3 regions of the Rhizobium sp. AC44/96 genome follow, and region 1 is predicted to be linked to each of the others. Evidence: riboswitches for the same ligand, from Rfam matches in the RefSeq annotation. Region 1 holds a riboswitch; each other region holds the start of a gene.
The links. A riboswitch is a leader RNA that binds a small molecule or an ion and turns the genes downstream of it on or off. The one in region 1 is predicted to bind thiamine pyrophosphate.
Positions count from the first base shown of each region.

Region 1 (4,644 bases):
GCCAGCGCACTCGAGAGCGTGCAGCCGGTGCCATGGGTGTTCGCCGTTGGTACACGGGCGGCTTCGAACCAGCTCACCCCATCGGCGGTCGCCAGGACATCCGGACTATCGGGGCCGGCAAGGTGGCCGCCCTTGACGAGCACGGCGTGAGGCCCGAATGCGCGCAGCCTTTGTGCGTGGTCGGCCATCTCCGCGCGACTTTCCGCTGGGTGCAGATGAAGCAATGCTGCAGCCTCTGGAAGGTTGGGCGTCAGCAGCGTGGCGAGCGGCAGCAGCCGCCGCGTCAGCACATCCACAGCCTCGGGATCGAGAAGATTGGCGCCGCCCTTTGCGACCATCACCGGGTCGAGAACGATTGGGATGTCGCGGTGGGATTGCAGCACCTCGGCGACGGCATCGGCAATCTCGGCATTGGCGATCATGCCGATCTTGACGGCATCGACCCTCACATCTGCGAAAACCGCCTGGATCTGGTCGCCAACAAAGCCGGCGGGCACGAGGTGCACACCGGAAACGCCCTGCGTGTTTTGCGCGGTGAGCGCGGTGAGTGCCGCCATGCCATAGACGCCGCGGGCCGCGAAGGCCTTGAGATCGGCTTGTATGCCTGCGCCGCCGGAAGGGTCGGAGCCGGCGATGGATAAGACGTTGCGGATCATCTCCGTGCCTTTCGAATGATATCGGCAATATCGCGGGCGGCGGCTTCCGGATCGCCCGTACCGCAAATCGCGGAGACGACGGCCAGCCCGCCGGCGCCGGCAGCGAAGACATCGCGGACATGCGTGGCCTTCAGGCCGCCGATCGCTACTGAAGGGACCGCGCAGACATCGACGAGCCGCGCGAGGCCGTCAAAGCCGATCGGCTGCTTGTGGTCGGGTTTGGTGGCGGTCGCAAACACCGGTCCGATCCCGGCGTAATCGACGATGTCAGGATCCACAGCAGCCGCCAGCGCTTCGGTCTCGACCGAAAGGCCAAGGATCATATCAGGGCCGATGCGCTCGCGCGCAGCCAGCGCGCCGAGGTCGTCCTGGCCAATGTGGAGCCCATCGGCTCCAATGGCGATCGCCGCGTCCACATCGTCGTTGACGATGAGTGCTGCGCCCGTGCCTGACAGCACGGCTTTCAATGCCAGCCCGGTCTCGATCATCCGCGCCGTGTCGGCATGCTTGTCGCGCAACTGCACGATCGTCGCACCGCCTGCAACCGCCGCACGGGCCGTCTCGACCATGCCGATACCGGCACAGAGATCGGGATCGAGGACAAGGTATAGCGAGAGGTCGAACTGTTTCATGCTTGGCGGATCCTTGCGTGTCTGTCGAGGAACGCACCGTCGATGCGCGCGAGGCTGTCGAGGAAGCGCACTGAGAACGAGCCCGGACCTTGTGCCTCGGTTGCTGCCGCCTCGCCGGCGACAGCAAACACCGCAAGCGCCGCGATCGTTGCTTCGAAGGGCGCATCGGGGCTGATGGCAGCAAACGCGCCGACCAGGCAGGTCAGGGAGCAACCCAATGCCGTCACTTGAGGCATCCATGGCGAGCCACCATCGATGCGAACCGCCCTGGTGCCGTCAGTGACGAAATCCGTGGCGCCAGTAACGGCAACGACAGTTCCATCCGTCTCTGCCAGAAGCCGCGCGGACGCTTCGGCCTGCTCGACGGGATCGCGGCTGTCGACACCCTGGCCCCGGCTCGCACCGCCGGCGAGCGCGATGATCTCGGAAGCATTGCCGCGGATGATTGTGGGGTGAAGTTCAAGCAGCGACGCCACCGCCTGCCGCCGGAAAGCCGTGGCATAGTGGGCGACCGGATCGAGCACCCAAGGTTTGCGATTGTCGCTTGCGGCAGCGGCGGCAGCACACATGCCTCGCATCCATCCGGCAGACAGCGTTCCGATATTGATCGTCAGCGCACCGGCGATGCCGGCGAACTCGCCGGCTTCCTCCTCGGCGTGAACCATGGCCGGCGAAGCGCCCGTTGCCAGCAGCACGTTGGCGGCTATGTTCATGGCGACGAAATTGGTGATGCAGTGCACGAGCGGCGGCTGTGCGCGCAAGGCTTCAAGCTGCCTGCCCGGTGATGTCTGGTCTTGCATATTGCCCCTTTCAAGCGGGGGCGAGACGCGAGGGACGACACGCAAAGGGCGGGAAAGTCCCGAGCGACTCCCTCCGCCAGCATTATCTGGTTCAGGTTCAAAGGGTACTTCTCAGCCCGCCTTCCGGCGTGCGCCCCTGTCTCTCATCGCGGATGTTTTCGCAGAGAAGGCGGTGCCTGTCACCACAAAAATGGATGCCGCAGGCTTCCGCGGCATCTTGTACCGATCTCTTGGCTGCCCAAGGACTATTCGGCCGCCTGGTAGACGTCGTCACGCAACGAGGACGTCCGAGGGCCCAATGCGGCTGCCAAGGTCACCACCGCCGCCAGGGTGGCGATGAAGGTGATCCCTGCAAAATACGGGTCCCAGCCCCAGTTGGAAGCCGCGCCGAAAATTGCGGACGCTGCCGCGAGCACGATGCCGCCGCCGATCTGGAAGGAGGCGAAGAGTAGCCCGGACGCTAGGCCCGACTTGTCTTCGTCAACATCCGACAGGGCTGCGACCTGAACGGACGGGTATGTCATCGCATAACCGACGCCAAGCGGGATCTGGGACAATGCGACCAGCCAGATGGGGTTGATCTGGCCGACGCTCAGGATCCAGAAGATGTAACTGAAGGCCTGCAAGGCGACACCAAGCGTCATCAGTCCGGTGGTGCCACGGTTCTGTGCGATCGTCGCAAAGCGCGGCGCGAGGAACATCACGCAGACGCCGCCGAAGGCGAAGCAGAACCCAGTCGCAAAGGCTGACCAGCCAATGACGTTCTGGTAGTAGAGCGTCGCAATGAACTGGAAGCCGACATAGACGCCCTGGAAGAGGGCGGCAATTGCGTTGGCATGGCTAAGCTTGGCGCGGCGGAAGATGCCAAGCGGTACCATTGGCTCGGCATGGCGCGACTCGACCAGAAGAAAGAGGCCGATCAGGATCAATGCGGCGAGCAATGACCCCCAGGTGGGAAACGCGGCCCAACCGGAAGCGGCCGCATTGGTGATGCCGAATACGAAGAGCAGCAGGCCGGGGGTGATCGTCAGCGCGCCGGCCCAGTCGAACGACGGGCGCGGGCCTGTCCGACGCTGATCGGCAGGCAGCACGAACGGTGCAAGGGCAAGCGCGATAAGCGCAACCGGAGCACCCATTATGAGCGTCGCCCGCCAGCTGAAGATTGTGGCGGCACCACCCAGAACCATGCCGAGAACGAAACCGGTGGCGCCGGTCGAGGCAAAGACGCCGAGCGCTTTCGCGCGGGCGCTTCCTTCGCCGAACACGGAGAGCAGGAGTGCCAGAGCCGCCGGGGCGGTGAAGGCCGCGGCAATACCCTTGATCAGGCGCGCGGCAATCAAGGTCGGACCGCTATCGACGAAGGCGCCGGCGATGCTGGCCGCAGCGAAGACGCCGAGCGACCAGAGAAAGACACGACGGTGGCCGAAAACATCGGCAACACGGCCGCCAAGCAGCAGGAAGCCGCCATAACCGAGCACATAGGCGCTAACCGCCCACTGTAGCGAGGTCGCCTTCATGCCGAGCTCGGCCTGAATGGCCGGGAGTGCCACGCCGATCGTTGAGACATCCATCGCATCAAGAAAATTGGCGGCGCAGAGCAGCAGCAACGCTAGCCCGGCTCCGCCTTTGGATTGGGAAATAGTCATCGGTGATCGTTCCTTCTGTGCTGGCGCGCGGGAGGTGCTGACGCCAGAGGAACGAGAAAATGTACATCTCCCAAACCTATTGCAAATTGATAGTAACCATGTCAGGTATTGCTAGAAATGATGAATGATGCGACCCTTCGAAAAATAGACCTGAATCTGCTGCTGGCTTTCTCCGTGTTGATGCAGGAGCGCAACGTCAGCCGTGCGGCCGAGCGGCTGCTTCTTGGCCAACCAGGTCTGTCCGCGGCGCTGAAGCGGCTGCGCGAGACATTGGATGACGAGCTGTTCGTGCGGGTTGGACGCGGGTTGCAGCCGACCCCACGGGCGCTTGCAATCGCTCCAGCGATCGAGGATGCCCTTTCCGGGATCGAACGCGCTATCAGGCCGCCGGCAGCCTTCGACCCGGCAAGTTGGCAGGGTGAGTTCAAGATCGGCATGTGTGACAATTTGGAGTCGGCGTTCTTCGGCCCGCTGATCGCGCGCATGCGCGAGGTAGCACCTGGCGCCCGGCTGATCGGAGTGGCGTCCGACAAGCGGGACGCGGCACGCATGCTGGACGAAGGCGAATATGACTTCAGCGTCGCGGTGCATGACGAGCCGGCATCGTGGCACATCCGCGCGCCGTTGTTCAGTCAATCATCCGTCTGCGTCTACGATCCCGGTCAGTTGAACCTCAAGGCGCCGTTGAAGATCGAGGATTTCATCGGGGCCGCGCACGTCACGGTCTCGTTCGAAGGCAATAGCGTCAACAATATCGACGTGGCGCTCGGCCGGGCCGGGCTGCGTCGCCAGGTGGTGGCGACAGTGCCGCGCTTCTCCGCGCTGCCGACAGCGCTTCGTGCCATGCCGGCGATCGCGACCATTCCTGAATCGATTGCTCGCTGTATGGCGCAACTGCATGGATTGGCGA
Region 1 covers NZ_LXKO01000014.1:685,533-690,176, forward strand. Annotated here, with positions in the region: gene thiD (bifunctional hydroxymethylpyrimidine kinase/phosphomethylpyrimidine kinase) at 1-656, opposite strand, end outside; gene thiE (thiamine phosphate synthase) at 653-1,288, opposite strand; gene thiM (hydroxyethylthiazole kinase) at 1,285-2,088, opposite strand; TPP riboswitch at 2,140-2,236, opposite strand; gene A6U87_RS15755 (MFS transporter) at 2,334-3,734, opposite strand; gene A6U87_RS15760 (LysR family transcriptional regulator) at 3,852-4,644, shown strand, end outside.

Region 2 (4,644 bases), on a different contig from region 1:
CAAGGCCGTGAGGATAGGCTTACGCAGCGCGGGCCAATCGACGAGGCGAAGGCGGGAAAAGCCGGAAATGCCAAGGCTCGCGCTCAACCTCTGCGTCCGCCTCTGATGAATGGCATAGGAGGGCTCAAGAACCCGCATGACGAACGGCAAGGCCATCAGAGCGTTGATCGCGACTACGAGAACAGGGGCACAGGTGGTGGCATCGCCGAAAGCACGCAGAGCCATGAACCAACCGGTAGCAAGAACGATCGGCGGAACAAGAAGAACCAGCGATGAAGCGCCACCCATCGCTGCAAAAAAAGAGCGAAAAACACGTTCCTGCATGCCTGCCGAGGCGATCGTGTGGCGTGCGCGCACGAGGGCGCAAGCAAGAGTCAGCGATACCAGGGCGGCGGAAACCGACATCGCGGCGCTCGTTGCAACCGAGCGCCAAAAGATCGGCTCAGCCAGAAGCTTCACCAGATCGGCACGCAAACCGGCCACGATCACCGACACAAGCGGCAGCCCCAGGAATAGCGTAGCGAGGAGAACCGAACCACCATCGGCCAGTCGTGCGCCAGGCGATACCCCGTCCGGGCGTTTGATCGTCTTGCCGGTCGTCAGTCCCTCGTCGCCGGTTGCAGGAAGGAGCGACAATGCCCCAAGCACGACAACGGTCAATGCGATCTGCAACAATGAAAGCGCAACCGCCTTCGGCGGATCGAAATCGAACCGGAGAGACTGATAGATCGCGACTTCTATGGTCGTTGCGGCCGGTCCGCCGCCGAGCGTCAGTACCAGGGTGAAACTGGTGGCACACAGCATGAAAATGAGACCGGCGACGCCTGGAATGACCGAGCGCAGGACCGGCCATTCGACAAACCGGAAAATCGAACCCCGCCGCATGCCGAGGCTGCTCGCCATCAGCCAATACTCTCCTGGCACGCGCTCGAGCGCAGCCAGCATGAGCCGGGCGGCCAGCGGCAGATTGAAGAATACGTGGGCGAGCAGGATGCCGGACAAGCCGTAGATGCTAATCGGCTCCGCAAGGCCAATCTCGGTGAGGATCAAGTTCAAGACACCCTGCCGACCCCAGATGCCGATCAGACCCAGCGCACCGATCAGGACAGGCAAGCCCATCGGCACCGCGAGAAGGCGAATGACCCAGATCCGGCCGGGAAAGCGCGGCTGACGCGCCAACGCTTGCGCTAGCGGAATGGCGAAGACGATCGACAGAGCGGTCGACAGAACCGCCTGCACCAATGTGAAGCGAACAACTCTCAGAACATAGGGATCGAACAGCACCTCGGATATTGCCAATGGGCCGCTCGCCGCCAGCAGGGCCAATGTCGCCAGACTGACGAAGAAAACGATAGCGGCGAGGCTCAACACCCCGCCGGTCATCGCCCACCGCTTCTCAGCCGTGGTTTGCAGCATCAGTTCATGCTCATGGCGGCCAGCCACTCGTCGATCCAGGCCTTGCGGTTCTTCGCCACTTCGTCCGAGCTCATGAGGAAGGTCTTCGACGGGTTGACCAGCTTGCCGAAGGCATCCGGTAGCGGCTGAGACGTCGCGGACACTGGCATCATCCAGTTGTTGGTCGGGATCGTATCCTGAAAGCCGGGCGTTACCATGAACTTCAGAAAATCATGGGCAAGGTCCTTCTCCGGCGCGTTCTTCATCAGGCCGGCAACCTCAATCTGAATGTAGTGCCCCTCGGAGAAAGCAGCAGCCTGATAGCGATCAGTGTTCTCCGCCACCATATGGTACGCCGGCGAAGTCGTATAGGACAGGACCATGGGTGCCTCACCCTTGGTGAAGAGGCTATAGGCTTCAGACCAGCCAGGCGTCACCGTGAGAACGCGGTTCTTCAACTTTTCCCAGGCTTCCGGGGCCTTGTCGCCATAGATCGACTTTACCCATAGCAGCAGACCGAGGCCCGGCGTCGACGTGCGCGGATCTTCGATCACGATTTTCTGCGACGGATCGCCTTCGACCAGATCCTTCATGCTCTGCGGCGGGTTCTTGATCGTCTGCGTGTCGTAGATCACGGCGAAATGACCATAGTCGTAAGGTACAAAGACGTCGTCCTTGTAGTCGCCGGGAACCTTGAGCGCGCTGGTATCGACACCGCTCGCATCAAACAGCCCCGTCGCCTTGGCCTCACCGACAAGATTGGTGTCCAGACCGAGCACGACGTCGGCCTTGGTGCCTGCACCCTCGAGCTTGAGGCGCGAAAGAAGGGCAACACCGTCCGCGACGCTCACGAAATTGACCGTGCAATCGCAGGTCTTTTCAAAGGCTTCCTTCACCTTGGGGCCGGGTCCCCATTCTGAGGTGAAGCTCTCATAGGTGTAGATGGTCAGCGTCTTGCCGGCCGCGCTCGCATCTGCCGCCGATACGGCAAGAAATGCTGGCAAGGCGACAAGAAGCATGCGAGTCTTGGTCATAAAATTGAACATGGCACCTCTCCTCTTGGTGTACGCACATGAAGGGGAATGGGCGGTGCCTGGTGTCACGCGTCTAATCCCTCCGCCGGTGTTAGCCGGATCAGGTTCCGCGGGTTAGCGCTTTACGCGCCTCTCAGCCGTGCGTCGGACAGACACAGGGGCACCCCGTTAGAGCGAGAAGAGATGTACCGTCGTAATGGGTTTATGACAAGAGGCGGCGTGACCCGCCTCAAGCTGATTATTCTGCCGCTTCGGCAGCGGGTTTCGGCTGCTTGACTTCACCAGCGCGCGGCAATTGAACAGGCTTCAGCATCAACGCTGCGGCAAGACCGATCAGTGCAATCACGCAGGATGTCATGAACAGCGGCGTAAACGCGCCGGCATAAGCGTCTGCAACCGCCTCGCGCGCGGCCTCCGGCAGAGCCGCCATCATCTTCGGTGTCAACTGCTCGATATCGGCAATACCGGAAATAGAAGTGCCATGCCTGCCAAGCTGCGAGGCGACGATTGCCCCGTAGATGGAAATCGCGATCGATGCGCCACCCATGCGCGAGAGTGTCACGGAGCCAGTTGCGGCGCCGACATCGCGGGCGGGAGCCGCATTTTGAACGCCGATCACCGGTACCTGCTGCGCGAGACCAACGCCCAATCCATGGAATGCCATGATCGCACCGATCACGAACACCGACGTTCCCGCATGCACCTGCGTCAGCATCGCAAATGCGAGTGCGCTACAGGCGAGACTTGCGACCGCAAAAGGCTTGTAGCGTCCCGTTGCAGCGATGATCCTTCCGGCAGACAACGAACCGCAGACGATGCCACCCGTAAGCAATACGAACAGGCCGCCGGCGCTCGACGGGGAAAGACCTGTGGTCGTTTGCAGGAAAAGAGCAAAATAGTTGACCATGCCTATACCGATCGCGCCGCTCATGATCGACATGACAAGCATCAGCCCGAAGGTCGAATTGCGAAACAGCTGCAGCGGAATGATCGGCTCGGCCGCGCGGCGCTCGACGAGAACCCACAGCACCGCACACAGGACGCCGACAGCAATGATCGAAAGGGCAGGCACCGAGACGAGGGAACCAAAGAGTTCGCTGCTATCGGCTGCAAGCACGACACTCGTGGTCGTCAGGGCAAGCAGGAGAGCACCGGCATAATCGATCTTGGGGCGGCGATGCGGCTTGCGATAGGGCAACATGAAGATAAGCCCGGCGAATACGACAACACCGATCGGCACGTTGACGAGAAATATCGAACGCCAGCCGAACAGGTCGCTCATCGCGCCGCCAAGTACCGGGCCGATCGCGCCTGATGCCATCAGCACGAGGCTGGAATAGCTCTGGTAGCGAGCGCGCTCTCGCGGCTCGAACAGATCGGCGTTCACCGCAAAGATCGACACCATGATGCCACCGCCGCCCAATCCCTGGAGAACGCGCGCGGCAATCAGCGTATTCATGGAGACGGCCAGTCCGCAGACGGCGGAGCCAACCGTGAAGATGAGGATGGCCGCCATCATCACATACTTGCGACCGAAGAGATCGCCGAGCTTGCCGTAGAGCGGCATCACGGCGCTCACTGCCAGCAGATAGGCGGAGCCCACCCAGCTGAACCGCTCGAGATGTCCGAACTCACCAACGATCGTGGGCAGCGCGGTGGCGACGATCTGGTTGTCCAGCGTGGCCATGAACATGGCCGTCATAAGGAAAAGAAAGAGCACCAGCCTGCGACGATGATCCGTCACGAGCGGCACGACGGCAGCTTGCATATCCATGAAGAAATCATTCCGATTAGAGGATGGGTGATTTTATGTGCTATCAGCATATATTTGTCAATGTCACATTGATGACGCCCGCATATTCTCATCCCCATTTGGTTCTGATATGATTTCGACATGAACGAAACCGCAGCGAAACTTGAAGACAACGACACGGTCCGGGAAGGTATTTCCTACATCGGCCAAAGCATGTCGCGCATGCGACTGATGACCGGGCGACGTCTGATCGGTCGACTGGCGATCCAGAGCATTGTTCCCGGCCTCGAACTGTCGCATCTCGACGTTCTGGAGGCCGTGCGGCGCGCCGAGCCTGATGGAGAAGTCACGGTCGGAGCGATCGCCGAAGCCATGCGCATCGATCCGTCGCGTGCCAGCCGCGTCGTCTCGGAGATGGTCGGCCGCAACATCCTGCTCCGCAAGGCCTCCCAGGCTGATGCG
Region 2 covers NZ_LXKO01000041.1:235,092-239,735, forward strand. Annotated here, with positions in the region: gene thiP (thiamine/thiamine pyrophosphate ABC transporter permease ThiP) at 1-1,416, opposite strand, end outside; gene thiB (thiamine ABC transporter substrate binding subunit) at 1,416-2,414, opposite strand; TPP riboswitch at 2,490-2,607, opposite strand; gene A6U87_RS28020 (MDR family MFS transporter) at 2,668-4,203, opposite strand; gene A6U87_RS28025 (MarR family winged helix-turn-helix transcriptional regulator) at 4,324-4,644, shown strand, end outside.
Region 2: another riboswitch for thiamine pyrophosphate. It lies ahead of thiB (thiamine ABC transporter substrate binding subunit); the one in region 1 lies ahead of thiM (hydroxyethylthiazole kinase).

Region 3 (4,644 bases), on a different contig from region 1:
GCGCCGCGCGCGGCGAGCGCATGGGCCACCGTGAGGCCGGCGACGCCGGCCCCTTTGACAAGGACGCGCATATCAGCCGGCCACCTGGCCCTCGGCATCGACAGCCATGTAGAGATCGCCGCCGTCGCGATACTTGGCCGCCATGGCGTCCAACCCCTCCTTCTGCGCCTCGGCGCGGATATCGTGGGAGATCCGCATCGAGCAGAATTTCGGGCCGCACATGGAGCAGAAATGCGCGACCTTGTGCGCCTCCTTCGGCAGCGTCTCGTCGTGGAAGCTGCGAGCGGTTTCCGGGTCGAGCGAGAGGTTGAACTGGTCCTCCCAGCGAAACTCGAAGCGGGCGCGCGACAGCGCATCGTCGCGAAGCTGGGCAGCCGGATGCCCCTTGGCGAGATCGGCGGCGTGGGCGGCGATCTTGTAGGTGATGACGCCGGTCTTCACGTCGTTTCGATCGGGAAGGCCGAGATGCTCCTTCGGCGTTACGTAGCAGAGCATCGCCGTGCCGAACCAGCCGATCATCGCCGCACCGATGCCCGAGGTGATGTGGTCGTATCCCGGCGCGATATCCGTCGTCAGCGGCCCAAGCGTATAGAACGGCGCCTCGCCGCAGACGGCGAGCTGCTTGTCCATGTTTTCCTTGATCTTGTGCATCGGCACATGGCCGGGCCCCTCGATCATCACCTGGCAATCCTTGGCCCAGGCGATCTTCGTCAGCTCGCCCAGCGTTTCCAGCTCGGCGAATTGCGCGGCGTCGTTGGCGTCGGCGATCGAGCCGGGGCGCAGGCCGTCGCCCAGCGAGAAGGAGACGTCATAGGCGCGGCAGATGTCGCAGATCTCCTCGAAATGCTCGTAGAGAAAGCTTTCGCGATGGTGATGAAGACACCACTTGGCCATGATCGAGCCGCCGCGCGAGACGATGCCGGTGACGCGGTTAACGGTCAGCGGGATGTAGTGCAGCCGCACGCCGGCATGGATGGTGAAATAATCGACGCCCTGTTCGGCCTGCTCGATCAGCGTGTCGCGGTAGACCTCCCAGGTCAGGTTCTCGGCAATGCCCTCGACCTTTTCCAGCGCCTGGTAAAGCGGCACGGTGCCGATCGGGAGCGGCGAGTTGCGGATGATCCATTCGCGGATGTTGTGGATGTTGCGGCCGGTGGAGAGGTCCATGACGGTATCGGCGCCCCAGCGCGCCGCCCAGACCATCTTCTCGACCTCTTCCGCCATCGAGGAGGTGACGGCGGAGTTTCCGATATTGGCGTTGATCTTCACCAGGAAATTGCGGCCGATGATCATCGGCTCGGCTTCGGGGTGGTTGATGTTGGCGGGAATGATGGCGCGGCCGGCGGCCACTTCCTGGCGGACGAACTCAGGCGTGACGTGGTCGGGAATATGGGCGCCGAGGCTCTCGCCGTCGCGGACCATGGCCTCGGCTTTGATCTTGCGGCCGAGATTTTCGCGGATGGCGATGAACTCCATCTCCGGCGTGACGATGCCGGCGCGGGCATAGGCGAGCTGGGTCACGGCCTTGCCGTCCTTGGCGCGCAGCGGCTGGCGCTTGGCGGGGAATTCCGGGGTCAGGCGCTCGCCGCTGGCAAAGCCGTTGTCTTCGGGGCGCACCTGCCGGCCGTCATAGGCCTCGACATCGCCACGGGCGAGAACCCAGTCGCGCCGCAGAGCCGGCAGGCCGCGCTCGATGCTGATATCGGCGCCTTCGACGGTGTAGATGCCGGACGAATCATAGACCGTGACCGGCGGTTCGCCGGAGGTCGGGTGGACGCTGATCTCGCGCATGGGAACACGGATATCGGGGTGGATCTCACCCGGGATATGGATCTTGCGGGAGGCCGGCAGCGGGCCGGTGGTGACTGTGGGGGTGATGGTCTTTGCGGCGATATTCATGGTTGAGGCTCCAAGTTTGCGATTGGAGACCCAGTCCTCAGCCGGAATGATGAAAAGACGCCGGCACGGATTCCACGCGGGAATCCCGGCCTTCGAGCGCTTGCACCGTCCCTACGCCAGTATGAACTGGATCAGGTTCAACGGGTCACTGCGCCACGAAAGGCCTAGGCCATATCGTCCAGCAGTATCTCAGCCCCTTGCCGGGACCCCCCTGGTGAATGCGAAAAGGGTAGAGGGCAAACCGTGAAGCTGTCAAGCGACAGTCGCCGCTGTGCGGAGGGGCTAAGGTCCAAGCCATTGTCGCGTCTGAATAAAAGCTGGTGAGAAATTGTTCGGCGTATTTCAGCCACGCCGGTGAGCCGCTAAATGTTTACGAAGTGTAAACAGTGTAGCGGGTTGAGATGAGAAGCTTTGCAGGAAACATGACGGCGGGTCATCTGGAGCGGATGCTTGCCCCTTACATCGCCGAACGCCGCGCCGAAGCCGCTGCCCGTGAGGCTGGTCGCGAGCATGGCGAGGCAGACAGTGTCGTCGCCAAGAGCGAAAGCGCTAACAGCTGGCAAGCGTCAAGCGATCTGGTGCGCTGACGAATCAATCACAAGAGTAGAGAGCCGCCGCGCAGCAGATTTGTCGCGCGGCTTTTTTCGTTGAGTCGGATTGTGAGGCGGCTGAGCGTTTTTCACTAAAGTAAACATAGCCAATGACCGCCAGCGTGTCGCTGTCGGTCAGGTCAGTTTCAGTGATCATCTAGAAAAACTGGAGCGGGCGAAGGGATTTGAACCCTCGACCCCAACCTTGGCAAGGTTGTGCTCTACCCCTGAGCTACACCCGCTCAATCCGCACCGGTCCGGGGTAGTTGTGAGGACCGTGGGCGCCACCTTGCGGCGACGGGCGCTATATCGCCCAAACGATTTTCAAATGCAACAGGGAAATGACGGAAAATCGAAGAAAAATTTGTGGGGCGGTTTTGCGGGCGGCCGGAATGCCGCAAATGCAGGGCAAAGCGGCGAATGCGAAGATTGCAAAATAGGGATGGGAAACGTAATCAGGGTGCGTTTCCGCCCTTCCCGCGTGCTGATGGATTCTGAGATGACCGACAAGACACCGAAAACCGCCGACGACCTGTTCGCCTTTCTCGACGGGTTGAACATCAAGCACAGCACGAAAACGCATGCGCCGGTCTTCACCGTTGCCGAATCGGTGTCCCTGCGCGACGAGATTCCGGGCGGCCATACCAAGAACCTGTTCGTCAAAGACAAGAAGGATCAGTTTTTCCTTCTGACGGTCGAAGAAAATGCTTCGGTCGACCTGAAGACGGTTCACACGCTGATTGGCGCCGCCAGTAAGGTGTCGTTCGGTAAGCCGGAAAAACTGATGGAGTATCTCGGCGTGATTCCGGGTGCCGTGACCGCTTTCGGTGCTATCAATGATTCGGACGCGAGCGTGACCTTTGTTCTCGACGCCGACCTGATGAAGGAGGAGATCATCAACTGCCATCCGTTGTCGAATGATGCGACGACGTCGATCGCGAGCGCGGATCTTGTTCGTTTCATGGAAGCGACCGGGCACAAGCCGCTTGTCTTGAAAGTGACGTCCTGACATACGATTTTAGCGCTAGAAAAGCCGGCTGACCGGCGCGGCGGGAGATACCAATGAGCGGCAACGACAATCCTTACAGCAATTCATTTGGCCAGATGTCGGCAACGGCAAGCTATGGCGCGGCACCTGAGCAGGCGGCAGGGAGCTATATCAAGGATACGACGACCGCGACTTTCGCGAAGGACGTTCTGGAAGAGTCTCGCAACCAGCCGGTTCTGGTCGATTTCTGGGCTCCCTGGTGCGGGCCGTGCAAGCAGTTGACGCCGATGATCGAAAAGGTGGTCAACGAGAGCCAGGGCCGCGTCAAGCTGGTCAAGATGAACATTGACGATCATCCGTCGATCGCGGGCCAGCTCGGCATTCAGTCGATCCCTGCCGTGATAGCGTTCGTCGGCGGGCGTCCGGCCGATGGCTTCATGGGTGCCGTGCCGGAAAGTCAGATTCGTGAGTTCATCGACCGCGTTGCCGGCCCCGCGGGTGCCGATCAGGCGGCCGAAATCGAAGCGGTGCTGAAGGAAGCCGACGAATTGCTGGCTTCGGGCGACGTCAATGGCGCTGCGCAGCTCTACGGCGCTATCATGCAGGCCGATCCCGAGAACGCCAAGGCGCTTGCCGGCATGGCGGAGTGCATGATCGCGGCGAACCAGCACGAGCGGGCGCGCGAGGCGCTCACGGATCTGCCGGAAGACATGGCGAAAGACGCGTCCGTCCTGGCTGTTCTCAAGAAGCTTGAGCAGATCGAGGAGGCGCGCAAGCTTGGTGATCCCGTAGCGCTCGAGCACGAACTGGCGCGCAACCCTGATGATCATGAAGCCCGGGTGAAGCTTGCGAAGATCCGCAATGTCGAAGGCAAGCGCGACGAGGCCGCCGACCACCTGCTCTACGTCATGCGCAAGGACCGCACGTTCGACGATGACGGCGCACGCCGCCAGCTGTTGCAGTTCTTTGATGTCTGGGGCTTCAAGGATCCCGCGACGGTAGCTGCGCGACGCAAGCTTTCGGCGATGCTCTTCTCCTAAGTTTCGGCAAAGGGACTTGCGTTTTCGAAGGCGTACCCCACATTCCCGTTAGTGCGGGGGCAAGGTGTTGCGCCCTGCCAGTGGCGCGGGACTAGACTCTATGCAAGTGGGGAATGCACGATATCTC
Region 3 covers NZ_LXKO01000041.1:193,027-197,670, reverse strand. Annotated here, with positions in the region: gene thiO (glycine oxidase ThiO) at 1-71, opposite strand, end outside; gene thiC (phosphomethylpyrimidine synthase ThiC) at 73-1,899, opposite strand; TPP riboswitch at 1,990-2,122, opposite strand; gene A6U87_RS29845 (hypothetical protein) at 2,301-2,486, shown strand; tRNA gene A6U87_RS27840 (tRNA-Gly) at 2,657-2,731, opposite strand; gene A6U87_RS27835 (prolyl-tRNA synthetase associated domain-containing protein) at 2,989-3,498, shown strand; gene trxA (thioredoxin) at 3,552-4,517, shown strand; gene A6U87_RS27825 (LON peptidase substrate-binding domain-containing protein) at 4,618-4,644, shown strand, end outside.
Region 3: another riboswitch for thiamine pyrophosphate. It lies ahead of thiC (phosphomethylpyrimidine synthase ThiC); the one in region 1 lies ahead of thiM (hydroxyethylthiazole kinase).